DNA from 4 places in the Prochlorococcus sp. MIT 1304 genome. Region 2 is predicted to be linked to each of the others. Evidence: predicted binding sites of a transcription regulator. Region 2 holds the regulator's gene; each other region holds the start of a gene.

Region 1 (3,659 bases), 710 kb from region 2:
TACCTACAACCCATGTATCTTTGCATCCTCCACCTTGAGAAGAATTGACGACTAATGATCCTTTTTTTAATGCTACCCTCGTTAGCCCGCCTGGGCTAACCCATGAATCTTTTCCTCTTAAGATGTATGGCCTTAAATCAACATGACATGGATATAGTTCTCCATCACATAACGATGGCACAGTAGATAATTCTAACGTTGGTTGTGCTATGAAATTTCTAGGATTTTTTTTAATTTTATTAGCGAATTCTTCTATTTCACTGGTTGTTGAGTGAGGGCCAATTAACATTCCATAACCCCCGGCTTCTGCAACAGACTTAACAACAAGTTTTGATAAATTTTCTAGAACATATTCTCGATCCTTTTGGTAATGACAAATATACGTTTCTACATTTTTAATAATAATTTCTTCATCAAGATAATATTTAATCATTTTTGGAACAAATGAATAAATCATTTTGTCATCTGCTATTCCAGTACCAGGTGCATTTGCTAAAGCAACATGACCTGCCTTAAAAACATCAAGTAATCCGCTAACACCAAGGCAGGAATCTTTTCTGAAATTAAGAGGATCTAAGAAATCATCATCAATTCGCCTGTAAATGACATCTACTCTTTTTAATCCAGAGGTGGTTTTTAAATATACATAATCATCATTACAAATTAAGTCATGACCTTGAACTAGTTGGATGCCCATTTCTTGCGCTAGATAACTATGTTCAAAATAAGCACTATTAAAAATTCCTGGAGTAAGTAGAACTATCTTGGGAGTGTCAGTCCAAACAGCAAGCTCTTGAAGCGTTTTTAAAAGATATGATGGATATTCATCAATTGGTTTTACTATTCTTCCTGAGAAAAGATTAGGAAAAATATTTTTCATAACTAATCTATTTTCTAAAAAATAAGCAACCCCAGAAGGGCACCTTAAATTATCTTCTAAAACATGCCAATCTCCTTTTCTATCCCTTATTAAATCAAGTCCTGAAATTTGACACCATTTATTTAGTGGAGGTTTGAAACCTATCATCTGTGGTCTCCAACCTTCTGAACTCTCTACTAATTCTCTTGGAATTATTCCATCATTTATTATTTTTTGAGAATTATAAATATCATCAAGGAATAAATCTATTGCCTCAAGCCTTTGTTTTAGGCCTTTTTCTAACGTTACCCAATCATCTTTACTAATTATTCTGGGAAGTGGATCAAAAGGTAATATTCTCTCAGTACCTTTTAAACCAGTATCGTTTAATCTAAAAGTTGCACCATGTCTTAGTAATAATTTTTTTGCGGCAGAGTGATTCCTGTTTAATTCTTCAAGTCCCATATTATCTAAGGATGAAAGAAGTGGAATCAATATTTCTCTAGCAGAGTTAACATTGTCCTTAAAGTATTCATCAAAACTATTTTTAGGCTGATAACTTGAAAACATATATTTCATCGTTTAGTAACTTTTACTTTAGCTTTATATCTTTATTCGTATTTATAGCTACCAAAAATAATATCTCTTGACTCGATCTATATCATTATTTTGATCATTGAAGTATATTTCTTAAAAATCTAAAAAGCATGAGTTCTAGTAATTGGCAATTTGTTTTTTTTAGATATTTCGCAAGCTTTCTTTTTATCCTCTCTCATAGTTTGCTGGTTCTTGATCATCTACCAGTAGGGGCGGCACTTCATGGACTTGGGGAAGTTTTTATTGCTCCTTGGGCTTTTAGGGAAAGAGCATGGGATCTTGTCGTTATTGCAGTTTTATTTTTCTTCTTCGATATCTGGGGACTTATAAACACTCCTTGGAATTAACTGATATTATTTACTTACTAATTCTGAGAAAATGATATTAAAAATTAAGTTTTATTTTTATCAAATTTATAAAATAATTTTACTTTTATTACTTACGAATATTTCTAATTTGCATGCACATAATTTATTTAATGGTGGTTGCAAAGAACATTGCGGCCAAAAAGTTAAAGTAATAAGTAATAAAAACAAATTAAAAAATATTGATGATCAATTAAATATTGAGAATAAAAATTCTTGTTTAAATAAATCACTATGTAGAGGTTAACCTCTCGAGATTTTTTAAATTGTTTTATGAAAGTGTTTCTTTGATAATTATCATTAAAGTACTATTTGCTTGATAATTTTTATTAGGAGGATTTATTTGATTTTTAATTAAATAAATAAAAGTATATATTAAAGGTAGAAGTAATGATGACGCAGCAACTAAAGCAATTATCTGGTTCAACCTAATAAATGGTTTTTTTACAAGATCCTCTCCACACAAGCCACAAATCAAAGTACCATTTGAGGATTGTTTTTGAAATTGATATTTAGGATTGCAATATGGGCAATAATATTGAACCATTTAAAAATTTTATTGCTTTAATCATTATCTATAAAATTAGAAGAAAGTCATCTTACAACAAAAAAAGAGGGCTAATTTAAGCCCTCTTTTATCTCTTACTTATATTTTTTACTGAAGTTAATAACGCACCTAAATCATGGATCCTTGTTGCTAACTTCTATTAAGCTAATGCTCACCAAAATTAACTAATTGTCTTTAACTGGGGCAAAAACTCTAGAATTAAGCTTGTTTCTTAAAGGGCACCTAAACGATGCAGAAGAAGGAAGCTTAGACATTAATAAAAAATAATTGGAGCAGTTAATTAAATTAGTTCGGTTTATTCCGAAATTTCAGGCAGGCTATCGATCATTTTGAAAGACCTCCTAGAACTCAACAATATAAAATTAGGAAAATATTTCTCTAAAGACAATCCGTTTTTATACGCATTGCTTTTTAATTAAAAATGTCCGAGAGTAGTAATCAATCGTGCTAATTTTTTGAGATATTTTTAGTAAGTTTTGCTTATTTCTTTTGATATTTAATTCGTCTATCTTAATTTTAAATAATTGAGGAAATCTTTTATGAATCATTCGAAAGAAGTTAGTAAAACTGATAAATCAAATCCCATAGACGAATATTTTCAATGTCTCTCATATTGCGATATTCACCCAAAAGGGATAGATAATGACTGTGAGGTCATATGTATGGAAAGACATTTAAAAGCTAACTATTGGTAATTAATAAATTTCTACTTTTTACTTAAATCCCTTTGAAAAAAAGTTAGTACGAACTTTAAATTTCCATACATTTACAACACCTTTTGCATTAACTGCTGCAAGTGCACAATCATCAGGTCTCCATGATATTGCCCCTACCAAATCTCCGGCGAATGCAGCCCCAACTGGGTCTCCATTGCCGTCATTTTTTAGGAAACTTGCGACAACAGAACCATCCCTAGATCCTGAGGCTACAAGCATACCTTTATTTGAAAAGGCTAAGCTCGAAATAGGTTCTGTATGGTGACATAGCTCTCCTGGCATAGTCCCTTCTGGACCATTGCCTATAAAGCTCCATACTGTAATTCTTTCACTGCCGCTAGTCGCTAATAATTTTCCGCTGTCATCAAAAGAAAGGTGACTTGGTTTTCCAGGGTATCCAGTCATTTCAGCATCCATTCCTGTTGATCTTCTCCAAAAATGAACTGAATTGTCTTGACTACCACAGGCGACTATATCTCCATCAGGGCTTAATTCCATAGAGACCAATGATCCTTGCCACTCCAGTTTTTGATTCGTTTTATTTTTAACAATGT
Region 2 (3,659 bases):
TCTCTAATTTTTTTTACAAAATTTCCATTTGTATTAATTTCAACAACTTGTGAACCTTTTGACTTAATTTCATCCCTTGTTTCTCTTAACAGTGATTTTATTTTTAAATTTATTTCTTTAAAATTTAAATCACTTTTTTCCATAATTGCACTTGTAATGACATCTCCTTTTTTGACTATAAATTTATTCTCTAATAAATCAGGAGATACAAACACATAATTATCCCCTTTTAAAACATTTGTTGCTGATTTAATTAATAAAATCCAGTCGCCGCCTCTAGAAGCTATTGTCTCAATTTTTGAGATATCACTAGGTCTCCACAAAAGAATATTTTTTGCATCTTTATTAATCGGGAAAACAATTTTTCTAACAAATTTATCAGCTTCATTATAGATTTTTGTTAAGTCTAGTTTTATATTTGAGCTGGAATTAACCTCAGCAATAAATAAAGTTTGCCCTCTTTTAATAACAATATTGCCTCTCCTAAATTCTTTAATACTACTTTTTAATTGATTTAACTCGTTTTCTTTTTGAATAATTTTACTTTCAAGTTCTTTTCGCTCTTTCTGTAAAGGGACTAAAGCTTTTTTACTTTTATCTAAAGTTTTTTGCAACAAAGGAATATCCACAAAAAGCCTTTGCCTAAATTCTTCACTAACTAAAATCAATAACCCTATTGATATTGAACTAATAAACCCTCCTGTAATTATAGTTATTATAGTTGCTGTTTTTTTCGGTCTTAATTTTAAAATACTAAATCTTGCTTTTCCGATCTTTGTTCCAAGAATATCCCCAAATGGTGCAATAAGTCCCCCTAAAAATATTAAAAAAACAATTAAAATCCAAGCCACATTTTTGTATACACTCAGTACATCATAATTAATGATGAATCAATTAAATCTTTTTGCAAGAGCAATTGGATCGAATACTGTGATCTTTTTTCTTTCAATATTCAGAAGCCCTGAATCCTTTAAATCTCCCAATAATCTTGTAATGGTTACTCTTGTAGAACCAATAGCTTCAGCAATTGCCTGATGTGAAAGCCTTAGATCTATTGTAATACCTTTTTCACCTGCAACTCCAAAGTCTCTACAAAGAACCATTAAAAAACTTACTAAACGAGAAGACATATCTCTGTGTGTAAGAGTTTCTATCATAGTTTCAGTTTGCAGGATCCTACTAGAAAGGCCCTGTAAAAGAAGTAGTCCTACTGATGCATCTTCCTCTATAGCTCTTAAAACAGAATTTGCAGGTGCTGTTATCATTTCAACTCTTGTGAATGCTATGGCATGGTAAAAACGATCAGATCTATGGCCTGTTAGAAGAGATAAAACACCAAAGAGACTATTCTCTCTTAAAAGAGCAACAGTTATTTCTTCACCTGACTCATAAACTCTTGACAATCTTACTGCACCTCTTCTTATGAGATAAACTTTTTCAGCAGGGTCCCCAGGGAAAAATATTGTTTTAGATCTTTCAACCATTTCTGTGTTTGCTCCATCTAGACCTTTAATCACTTCCATTAAAGTTCTATTAATTGGGAAACGTTCTCCAACAGAATTGATTTTACTTTGTCCTGACTGTTGCGAACTAAAGCGGTTGAATCCTCGTGAAGCAGGTATCATAAATATCTTTACTATTAAAAAATTTAAGGAGGCACTCTAAAATTTCTTGTATCAACAGTAACAATTTTAAATTCTTATTGGTTTATTGATAACCCTTTAAAAATCAGTTTGTACTTGATTAACCCTTTTTTAAGTAAAATTACACTATATGCAGTGTCAATAGATTCTAATTATACTGCATGTAGAAAGAATTTAAATAATGGTAATTAGTTCATCTCATCTATATTCCAAAAGTAATCTTGATGTTGTAAATATAAATACTTCTAACAAAATCAACAGACAAAAATTTACGCAAAATGGGCAAATTCAAATTTATCAATCATCATACAGAGGAAGTTACCCATCTATCATTAGAGACTCTCTAAGAAATGCTGCTCTTGGCAGAAAAGTGCTCTTAATACAATTTATGAGAGGAGGAGTCAAGCAAGGAATTGATAATGCAGTAAAGCTATGCGGTAATTTGACCTGGGTAAGATCATCACATTCTTTTGATCAATACAATTCTGAAGAAATTGAAAATAATAAAAATTTAAAAAAATCTATTCATGAATCTACTTTTGAATTATGGAATTTTTGCAAAAAAAAACTACAGTCTGGAGAGTATGAACAAATGATACTTGATGAAATTTTTTTAGCTATTGACATGAAAATTATCGATAAAGATGATTTGATTTCAACACTTGAAAACCGATTTATATCAGGAGATGTAATCCTTACTGGTACAGATATACCCAAAGATCTATTATTAATGGCCAACCAAATTACTGAACTTCGCTCATAAAACTATGCTAAAGAATGATCTCTGGATAAATCAAAAAGCCTCGGAAGGAATGATAAAGCCCTTTCAATCAAATTTAGTGAGGCATCTTGAACCTGACAATAAACAAAAGCCAGTTTTGAGTTACGGATGTTCATCCTATGGATATGATTTAAGACTTTCATCAAAAGAATTCCTAATTTTCAGACATATCCCTGGGACTGTGATGAATCCCAAAAAATTTAATCCTAATAATTTAGAAAAAACTGTTCTTCACCATGACAATGATGGAGACTTTTTTATTCTTCCTGCTCACTCCTATGGTTTAGGAGTGGCTTTAGAAAAGATGAAAGTACCAGAAAATATAACTGTGATCTGTATTGGCAAAAGCACTTACGCAAGACTAGGAATTATTGTTAACACGACACCTGCAGAAGCAGGTTGGGAAGGTCATCTAACTTTAGAGTTTAGTAATAGTTCTGGTGCAGATTGCAGAATTTATGCAGAAGAAGGCATTTGCCAACTACTCTTTTTTGAAGGTGATCCATGCTCTACAACCTATGAAGATAGAAGAGGTAAATATCAAAACCAACCAGAAAAGGTGACTCTAGCGAAAATCTAAAATGAGTAAAGTTGAACTAATTTCGCTAACTCCTGATGCAGAAAAAACAATGGCTTACATTGCAAGAGTTAGTAACCCAAAAAATCAGGAAAATGAGGACTACTCAAAATTATTGAGTTATTGCATTAAAAATGAACATTGGAGCGTTTTCGAACAGTCATTTATGACTTTACAAATAGAAACCAACAGAGGTATCGCTGCACAAATTTTAAGACATAGATCATTTACTTTCCAGGAATTTTCACAGAGATATGCAGATAGTTCTCAATTGGGTAATATTCCCTTACCAGAACTAAGGCGTCAAGATTTCAAAAATAGGCAAAATTCAATCCCCGATCTCCCTGATGAGTTAAAAAAAAGATTCAATGAAAAAATTGGTTTACATTTTCAGGCTGCATCAGAATTATATGAAGATTTACTCGCTGAAGGCGTAGCAAAAGAATGTGCGAGATTTGTTTTACCATTAGCTACTCCAACAAGAATCTATATGTCTGGATCATGTAGATCGTGGATCCATTACATTCATTTAAGATCAGCTAACGGCACCCAAAAAGAACACAAGTCTATCGCTCAGAATTGCAAGTCGATTTTTAAAAAAAGTTTTCCTATTGTATCAAAATCTTTAGGATGGTAAAAATTATCCATGACTACGAGG
Region 3 (3,659 bases), 130 kb from region 2:
AAAAGGGCAAAATCATACCGGAAGAGATGTTTTCGGTAAAAGCTACATTCTTTGAATTGACACCTAATTTTTGCGCAATGATTCTTTTTGTGGTCAATATTTCTTTGTAAATAAAAGGCCACATATTATTGGTAAATGGTCCTAAATCTTGGATAATCTCCCAAGTTTTAACTATTGCGTCTAGAGAAGATTTTGGTAATGGTCCTTGACCGCCATAGTTGAAATAATACTTATTTTTTAATGCGGGTATTTGATCTCTTAGATTATTTATCATGGAAATTTATATTATATTTTCAACTCTTGAATTTTTTTAAATATTGCCCACTAAAGTTACTGTTCTAAATTCAATATCCTCAATTACTTTCCAAGGTTCAGCACTCCTCTCTACAAATTTTAAATTTTTAAATCCTAGTTCTTTAAAATCACTTATAAACTCTGGCTCATACCATGCTCCACTAATACATCCTGTCCATAAATCGTGATCATTTTGCAATCTTAAAGGAACTTTTTTGTTAGAGACGATATCGCTAATTGCAATTCTTCCATTATCGTTTAACACTCTTTTTATGTTATTTAGTAGGTTATTTCTAGATTCTGGACTTACCAAGTTTAAAACGCAATTACTTAAAATAATATCAACTGATTTATCTGCGATTAATGGATTTAAATTTTTATCTAACTCATCAAGTTTTTCAATTGAACCTTCTAGAAATTCTGTATTGTTGAAACCTATATTTTTTGTAACTTCTTTAGAGGCTGATCTTGATAAAGAAAGCATGTCAGGATTCTGATCAACTCCAATAACTTTCCCTTCTTTCCCAACAATTTGGGCACAAATGAAAGCATTTTTGCCGCTACCACTCCCAAGATCTAAGACTATATCATTTTTTTGAACATATTTTGTTGGATCACCACACCCATAGTCTCTTTCTATAACCTCTTGAGGAATTGCTTCAAGTAAAACGGGATTAAACCCAACTGGTGTACAAAGACAACTTTCTTTTTCTTGTGCGGCTGAACCATATCTTTCTTGAATCGCATCTTTATGATCGAATTGATTAGATGCTTTATTCGATGTGTTTGTATTACAGCAACTTTCAGACATATTTTTTAAAGGACTCTTGATAAATATAGCCAAAAAAAAAGCCCCTGAAAAAGGGGCTTTTAATTTGTTTAATTAAATTATTTAGTGTAATTAACACCTCTGTAATTTAATTCTGCTTTTTCATTACTTGAAGAAGCGTCATCCATTCTGTTGGTGTATACGTTTCTTCTGTAGGTAAGTTCAACAAGTTGCTTTTTAGCAGCTTCTTTGTTTTGAACGTAGTTTTTACCTCTGTAAGTTAAAGTAGTCATGTTTCGATGTGACAACACGGCCATCCCCCGTTCCATGGTATGACTCGAACTGCGCCCTCAAATGAGGGTGAACGAAAAAGTAGCAATTGCTACCAAATTATTATAAGCGTATTTTTAACTGCATGTCTATCTTTTACAAATAGAAACGAAGATTTAATGTTTTTTTAATTATTATCTTAGGTAAATTTTTTTATAAATAGTCTCTAAAAAGGATTATGTTTATATTTGGTTTAATCTTCATTTAACTATTTATTTATGACAGGTTTTTTATATTTCTTGGGAAATACTTTAAGGTGGCCAGTGTTAAAGCCAAAAGAATTTTTTTCACTACATGCTTATTTTTCAATTATTTATTTGATAACTTTTACTTTAAGTAAATATGATGTAAGCCAATCAAATTTAGTTTTTACTTTAGGAATTCTTGCACCTCTTTTAATCGCTATTGGTCAAGGACTTCCAATTGATTGCCTTGATATGGAATCATCTTTGTTGAAGGAATTAAAAACTAAATAATATATTTCAGTTAAAAATTTTTATAAAACTTGGACAACTTCGCTTATTTCAGGAATCATTTCTTTTAACTTTCTTTCAATACCCATTTTGAGAGTCATAGTGCTGCTTGGGCAACTACCACATGCTCCTTGAAGTCTGACTTTGACAATTGGACCATCTATCTCTGCAATCTCTACATTACCTCCATCAGAAATTAAAAAAGGTCTTAGCTCGTCAAGGACTTTTTCTACATTTTCGTTTGTCAGCGAGAGTGTTTCAGTACTCATAATTTTGGATTAACTTTATAATAAGCCTAGAAAGAAATCTGATTAATTGCAAAAAAGATAATTTTCTGTTGTGACTTCATCTAAAAATCCCACTAATGACAATAGCTACTTTGATGCAGTCTTAGTAGGAGGAGGGATAATGAGTAGTACTTTAGCCCTCCTGATTTCAGAAGTTTTACCAGATATAAAATTTCTTATTATAGAAAAATTAAATGCTCCAGGAAGTGAAAGTACTGGCGCTTTTAATAATGCAGGTACAGGACATGCGGCTAATTGCGAATTAAACTATACCCCTTTAGATGAAAAAGGAAATTTAAAAATAGATAAAGCGCTCTCAATAAATCGTTCTTTTGAAACATCCATGTCTTTATGGGCATCATTGTATGAAGCAGGGAAAATTGATATTAAGAAGTTTCTAAAATTTATTCCTCATATTAGCTTTGTGTCTGGTCAGGATAATATTTCTTTTTTAAAAAAAAGATTTCAGAAAATGACCGAAAATCCTGAATTTATCGATATGGAATTTTCTTCATCTTTTGATGAAATTTCATCATGGGCTCCTCTAATAACAAAAGATAGAAATCCATCTACTCAAATTGCAGCTACCAGAATAGGAAGAGGAACTGATATTAATTTTGAGGCTTTAACTAAAGAGTATTTGTCTTTAGTTTCCTTAAACAAAAATGTTGAAATTAGATACAAAACAGAATTAGTAGATTTAAAGAAAATTGATAAAAAACAATGGGAACTAGAAATTAGTTCTGAAGGTAGAAAAACTTCAATTAGAACTGGCTATGTTTTTCTTGGTGCTGGTGGAAAAACAATTAATTATTTACAAAAATCAAAAATTCCAGAAGCAAAAAGTTATGGTGGATTTCCTGTTAGTGGGAAATGGCTTATTTGCGAGAAAAAAGATCTAACAGAAAAACATAACTCAAAAGTTTATGGTAAAGCTGATATTGGATCGCCACCAATGTCTGTACCTCATCTAGACACTAGATGGATTGATAATAAAAAACTTCTTTTATATGGACCTTTTGCTGGATTTACAACGAAATTTTTAAAACAAAGTTCATATTTTGACTTATTTAGTTCAATTAAAAAGAATAATATTTTTTCTATGTTAGACGTTGGTTTCAAGAATAATGATTTAATTAATTACTTAATATCACAATCATTAAAGAACCATAACTCAAGAGTTGAAAATTTAAAGAATATGATGCCTTCAGCTAATTCGTCTGATTGGTATTTAAAGAATGCTGGGCAAAGAGTCCAAATAATTAAAAAAACTGAAGCTGGTGGTTCTTTGAAATTTGGAACTGAGATTGTGAATTCATCTGATGGATCATTATCTGCTTTGTTAGGGGCATCTCCCGGAGCAAGTACTGCGGTCTCAATTATGGTTAAGGTTCTAGAAAAATCTGTCTTTTTTTTAAACGACAAGCATAATCTTCAGAAAAAAATAAATGACTTAATCTATCCAGAACTATCGGACTCTGAAAATAATAGTACCTTCATAAAAGA
Region 4 (3,659 bases), 510 kb from region 2:
CCGAACCTATGTTTGTTTCAAGGGGCGGCGAAAAATTATTGGAGGCATTTAAAAAACTTGAAATTAAAGTAAAAGATAAAATATGTATTGACGCAGGAATCTCTACCGGAGGATTTACTGATTGCTTATTGCAACAAGGAGCAAAGTTAGTTTATGGGATAGATGTTGGTTATGGACAGACTGCATGGAAGATTAGAAATAACCCCAAAGTTATACTTTTTGAACGAACTAATATTCGAAATTTAAAACCTAACGATCTTTTATCTAGAAGTAATGAATTACCAAATTTTGTAGTTGCTGATTTGTCTTTTATTTCATTAAAGTTAGTTTTTAAATCTCTAAGTAATTTATTAGAAGGTGATTGTATTGAGGGAATATTTTTAATTAAACCCCAATTTGAGGTAGGTAAAGATAAGGTCAGTAAAGGAGGCGTTGTTCGCAATCCCAAATTCCATACTGAAGCAATAGAGTCTGTTATTTGTGCTGCTAATAATTTCCATTGGAATATAAAGAATTTGATAGCTTCTCCCCTAGTAGGTCCTGCTGGAAATCATGAATATTTAGCTTGGATGAGCTTAAGAAGCGAATCAAATCCAATGATTAATAGAGAATATATACAAAATTTAGTTAATGAAACTCTCTGAATTAGAGAGCTTCTTCATCTTTATCGCCAGTTCTAATTCTTACAACAGAATCAATTGATGTGATGAATATTTTTCCGTCACCTATCTCTCCAGTTTTTGCTGCTTCGGCAATCGCATCAATTACTGAATTAACCTTTTCATCTTCTACGACAACTTCTACTTTGAGTTTTTGAAGGAATTCAACAGTGAATTCGGAACCTCTATATCTTTCAACTTGTCCTTTTTGCCTTCCAAAACCTCTGACTTCACTTACTGTCATTCCAACGATACCAGAGTTTACTAATGCAATTTTTACATCTTCTAGTTTAAATGGACGTATGATTGCTTCAATTTTCTTCATGTTTAAAGATTGAATACTATTATTTTAATTGTTTTTTGGGAAAACATCCAACATTGAAATATCAGAAAAACATTGAATATCAAGGCCTGCATTCATGGCATCTTCAATTAATAATTTGGAATTTTTTTCAGAAATTATTACTGTACTATTTGATAACGCCTCCCACTGATCATTCTCAAAGTGTGTTTGAAGCCATAACATTCCAATTGCAGTTTTCGGTTGAAGTGATTTATTAGAATTGTTATCGATAGTTATCAAACAAATGTCCATTAATTTTACATTGAACTAAACACATATAACCCCTTTAAACGACTTTATGAATGTTACAAATGATACAAAAATAAGATTTAATAGCTTTTGACTTATTCAATTGTAATACTTAAGCTTGTTGAGAATTTTGCAGATTTTGATCTTTTTATATAGGTTTAATAAATAAGTTCTACTAAAGATGAGTAAAGCTAAATTGGATGATTCTACGCAAAGACCACTTTATGGTGAAAGAATTATTGAAGAATCAAAAATAATTTGTTTCGATAATCCAAATAAAAAAAGAATTTATGAAATTTCTATTCAGTTACCTGAATTTACATGTAAGTGCCCCTTTTCTGGTTATCCAGATTTTGCAAAGCTAAGTATTATTTATCAACCTAATTTGAAAGTATATGAGTTGAAGTCTTTAAAGCTTTATATTAATAGTTTTAGAGATATAAAAATATCACATGAAGAGGTTGTAAATAGAATTATGGATGATTTAGTGAATGAGGGCTCGCCTCACTGGATACATTTAAATGCTGCATTTAACCCTAGAGGGAATGTTTCAATGCAGTTAGATATTTTTAGTGGACAGAAAAAAAATTAAAAATTTTTTATTTCTTCTGATAATTTAAAAAATTCTTTTTTAAACCCAACTAGATTTTTATTGCTAAGACCTCCAATGGATAAACTTTGTGATTCTTGATTAACAAGAATCCATAATTGGTTAGTTGGTATGAGACTTATTATTGTTCCAAAAATTATTAAAATAAAAGAAAAGTAAATAAATGGTATAGAAGGATCATTTTTAATTATTAATCCACTGCTGGGGATTATTTTTTTCAGAGATACTTTCGAAGAATTAACTTCTAAAGGATTTTCATTGATATAGAGATTATTACCCGAAAAATTTTCTGTATTTGAAATTTTAAGTGGACCATTTTCATTATCTATAGTTAAAAGAAAATTTTTTTTTGTCTCTGAACCTAGTTCAATTAAAATCCCCCAAACTTGATTACCGATTTCCGGAATCTCTTTTAACTGTAATTGGTAAAGGATATTATCTATTTCTAAAACAATATTTGATATGGCCCAATCTGCTTGATAAATAGTTAATCCTTTAAACCTTATTGGGTGATTAACTTTGGCAGTTTTTACTTCATTAAATTTTGAATCTTCAGAAGTAAAATCAAGTTTTGAAATGAACTGCTTGGGTATACCATCACTTTCTCGTTCTATAGAAAAATCAACTAATTTTATATTAGCTTTTGAGTTTGTGCTCTCATTAATAAGATCCAAGCTTTCTCCAGGCAACAGATATTGTTCTTTTGATTGACTTGTAAAACTTCCATATGCTGAACCTATAAGTAAGACTATTAATCCAATATGAACAACTAAAGGACCGATTTTTCCAATTAAACCCTTTCTCGCAGAAATATGACTCTTAAATTTGTATGTTTTCCATCCTCTTTTTTTAAGGAATAAATCAGCTTTTGATATGAGGTCTTCAACTTCATTGATTTGGTAACTTGAATTTAATTGCAGTTTTCTAAATTTTTTTTCACTCTTATATTCAATCCATTTTAATGAAGCTTTTAAGGAAGGGATTTGTCTCCTAAAACTACAAGCTGCGAGAGAAATGCAAAGTAGGATTAATGCAAATAAAAACCACAAGCTTGTGTATATATGATCCAGTTGAAGTATTAAAACTTTTTCTCCATTTAAAAATCCAAAAATAGGAGCTTCATCGAAATTTTCAATATAGAATTTACTATTACTGCCTTGAGGTATGAAAGTTCCTACACCACTTGAGATGGCTATGAATATTATGAGTGAAATAGCGAATTTTAAACTTGATATTCTGAAAATTAAATCCTTTACAATAGTCATCTAAATCCAATTTGAAAATAAATTTAATAATCCTAGGGAAACTAAAAATATCCCACTAAGAGTAGGAATTATTTGACTAAATTTTCTAAGCTCTAAAAATTTTTTTAAGTTTTCTGCAGTGGCTCCCGCAACGATTAGTGGAGTTACTTGGCCTATTCCAAAGAAAAATAAAAAAATAATAGAGATTGTTGGGTTTTTAGCTTGCGATACCCATACCAGAAGAGTTGCTAAAACTGGAGTAATGCAAGGTGAAGAGGCCAGTCCAAAACTAGTTCCAATAGCAAATGGCGCCAGAAAGGATGGAATTTTATCTTCAATTATTTTAAAATCAGGCCCATTCGGAAACTTAAATTTTACAATTCCTAGTAAATTTAAACCCATTATTATTGCTATCAAGGCAACAATCGAAGTGTAATAGGATGGAATTTGTCCATATATCTTCCCTAAGAATCCACTAGCAGAACCCAGAGCAACAAGTGAAAAAACAACTCCTCCTGAAAAACTAATAAGTTTAAATTTATTTTTCTCTGTTC

What was found. Region 2 encodes NtcA, which controls nitrogen genes in cyanobacteria. Its sites were predicted from a motif close to GTANCNNNNGNTAC; they were not measured.
Region 1: a site for NtcA is predicted at 1,477-1,490, ahead of SIB45_RS08360 (circularly permuted type 2 ATP-grasp protein). Genes of this name have one in related genera too.
Region 3: a site for NtcA is predicted at 1,436-1,449, ahead of SIB45_RS04920 (DUF4278 domain-containing protein). Genes of this name have one in related genera too.
Region 4: a site for NtcA is predicted at 1,307-1,320, ahead of queF (preQ(1) synthase). Genes of this name have one in related genera too.

The regions. Positions count from the first base shown of each region.
Region 1 is NZ_CP138974.1:1,455,094-1,458,752, reverse strand. Features, by position in the region: gene SIB45_RS08360 (circularly permuted type 2 ATP-grasp protein) at 1-1,438, opposite strand, end outside; gene SIB45_RS08355 (hypothetical protein) at 1,567-1,803, shown strand; gene SIB45_RS08350 (hypothetical protein) at 1,835-2,068, shown strand; gene SIB45_RS08345 (hypothetical protein) at 2,093-2,368, opposite strand; gene SIB45_RS08340 (hypothetical protein) at 2,929-3,084, shown strand; gene SIB45_RS08335 (WD40 repeat domain-containing protein) at 3,103-3,659, opposite strand, start outside.
Region 2 is NZ_CP138974.1:746,914-750,572, reverse strand. Features, by position in the region: gene SIB45_RS04085 (DUF3084 domain-containing protein) at 1-851, opposite strand, end outside; gene ntcA (global nitrogen regulator NtcA) at 891-1,625, opposite strand; gene SIB45_RS04075 (cob(I)yrinic acid a,c-diamide adenosyltransferase) at 1,825-2,406, shown strand; gene dcd (dCTP deaminase) at 2,411-3,004, shown strand; gene thyX (FAD-dependent thymidylate synthase) at 3,006-3,638, shown strand; gene SIB45_RS04060 (thioredoxin domain-containing protein) at 3,642-3,659, opposite strand, start outside.
Region 3 is NZ_CP138974.1:879,252-882,910, forward strand. Features, by position in the region: gene SIB45_RS04910 (aminotransferase class V-fold PLP-dependent enzyme) at 1-274, opposite strand, end outside; gene SIB45_RS04915 (methyltransferase domain-containing protein) at 311-1,105, opposite strand; gene SIB45_RS04920 (DUF4278 domain-containing protein) at 1,183-1,356, opposite strand; gene SIB45_RS04925 (hypothetical protein) at 1,612-1,869, shown strand; gene SIB45_RS04930 (NifU family protein) at 1,890-2,135, opposite strand; gene SIB45_RS04935 (malate:quinone oxidoreductase) at 2,206-3,659, shown strand, end outside.
Region 4 is NZ_CP138974.1:236,759-240,417, reverse strand. Features, by position in the region: gene SIB45_RS01430 (TlyA family RNA methyltransferase) at 1-644, shown strand, start outside; gene SIB45_RS01425 (P-II family nitrogen regulator) at 646-984, opposite strand; gene SIB45_RS01420 (hypothetical protein) at 1,009-1,254, opposite strand; gene queF (preQ(1) synthase) at 1,433-1,843, shown strand; gene SIB45_RS01410 (cytochrome c biogenesis protein ResB) at 1,840-3,126, opposite strand; gene SIB45_RS01405 (cytochrome c biogenesis CcdA family protein) at 3,127-3,659, opposite strand, start outside.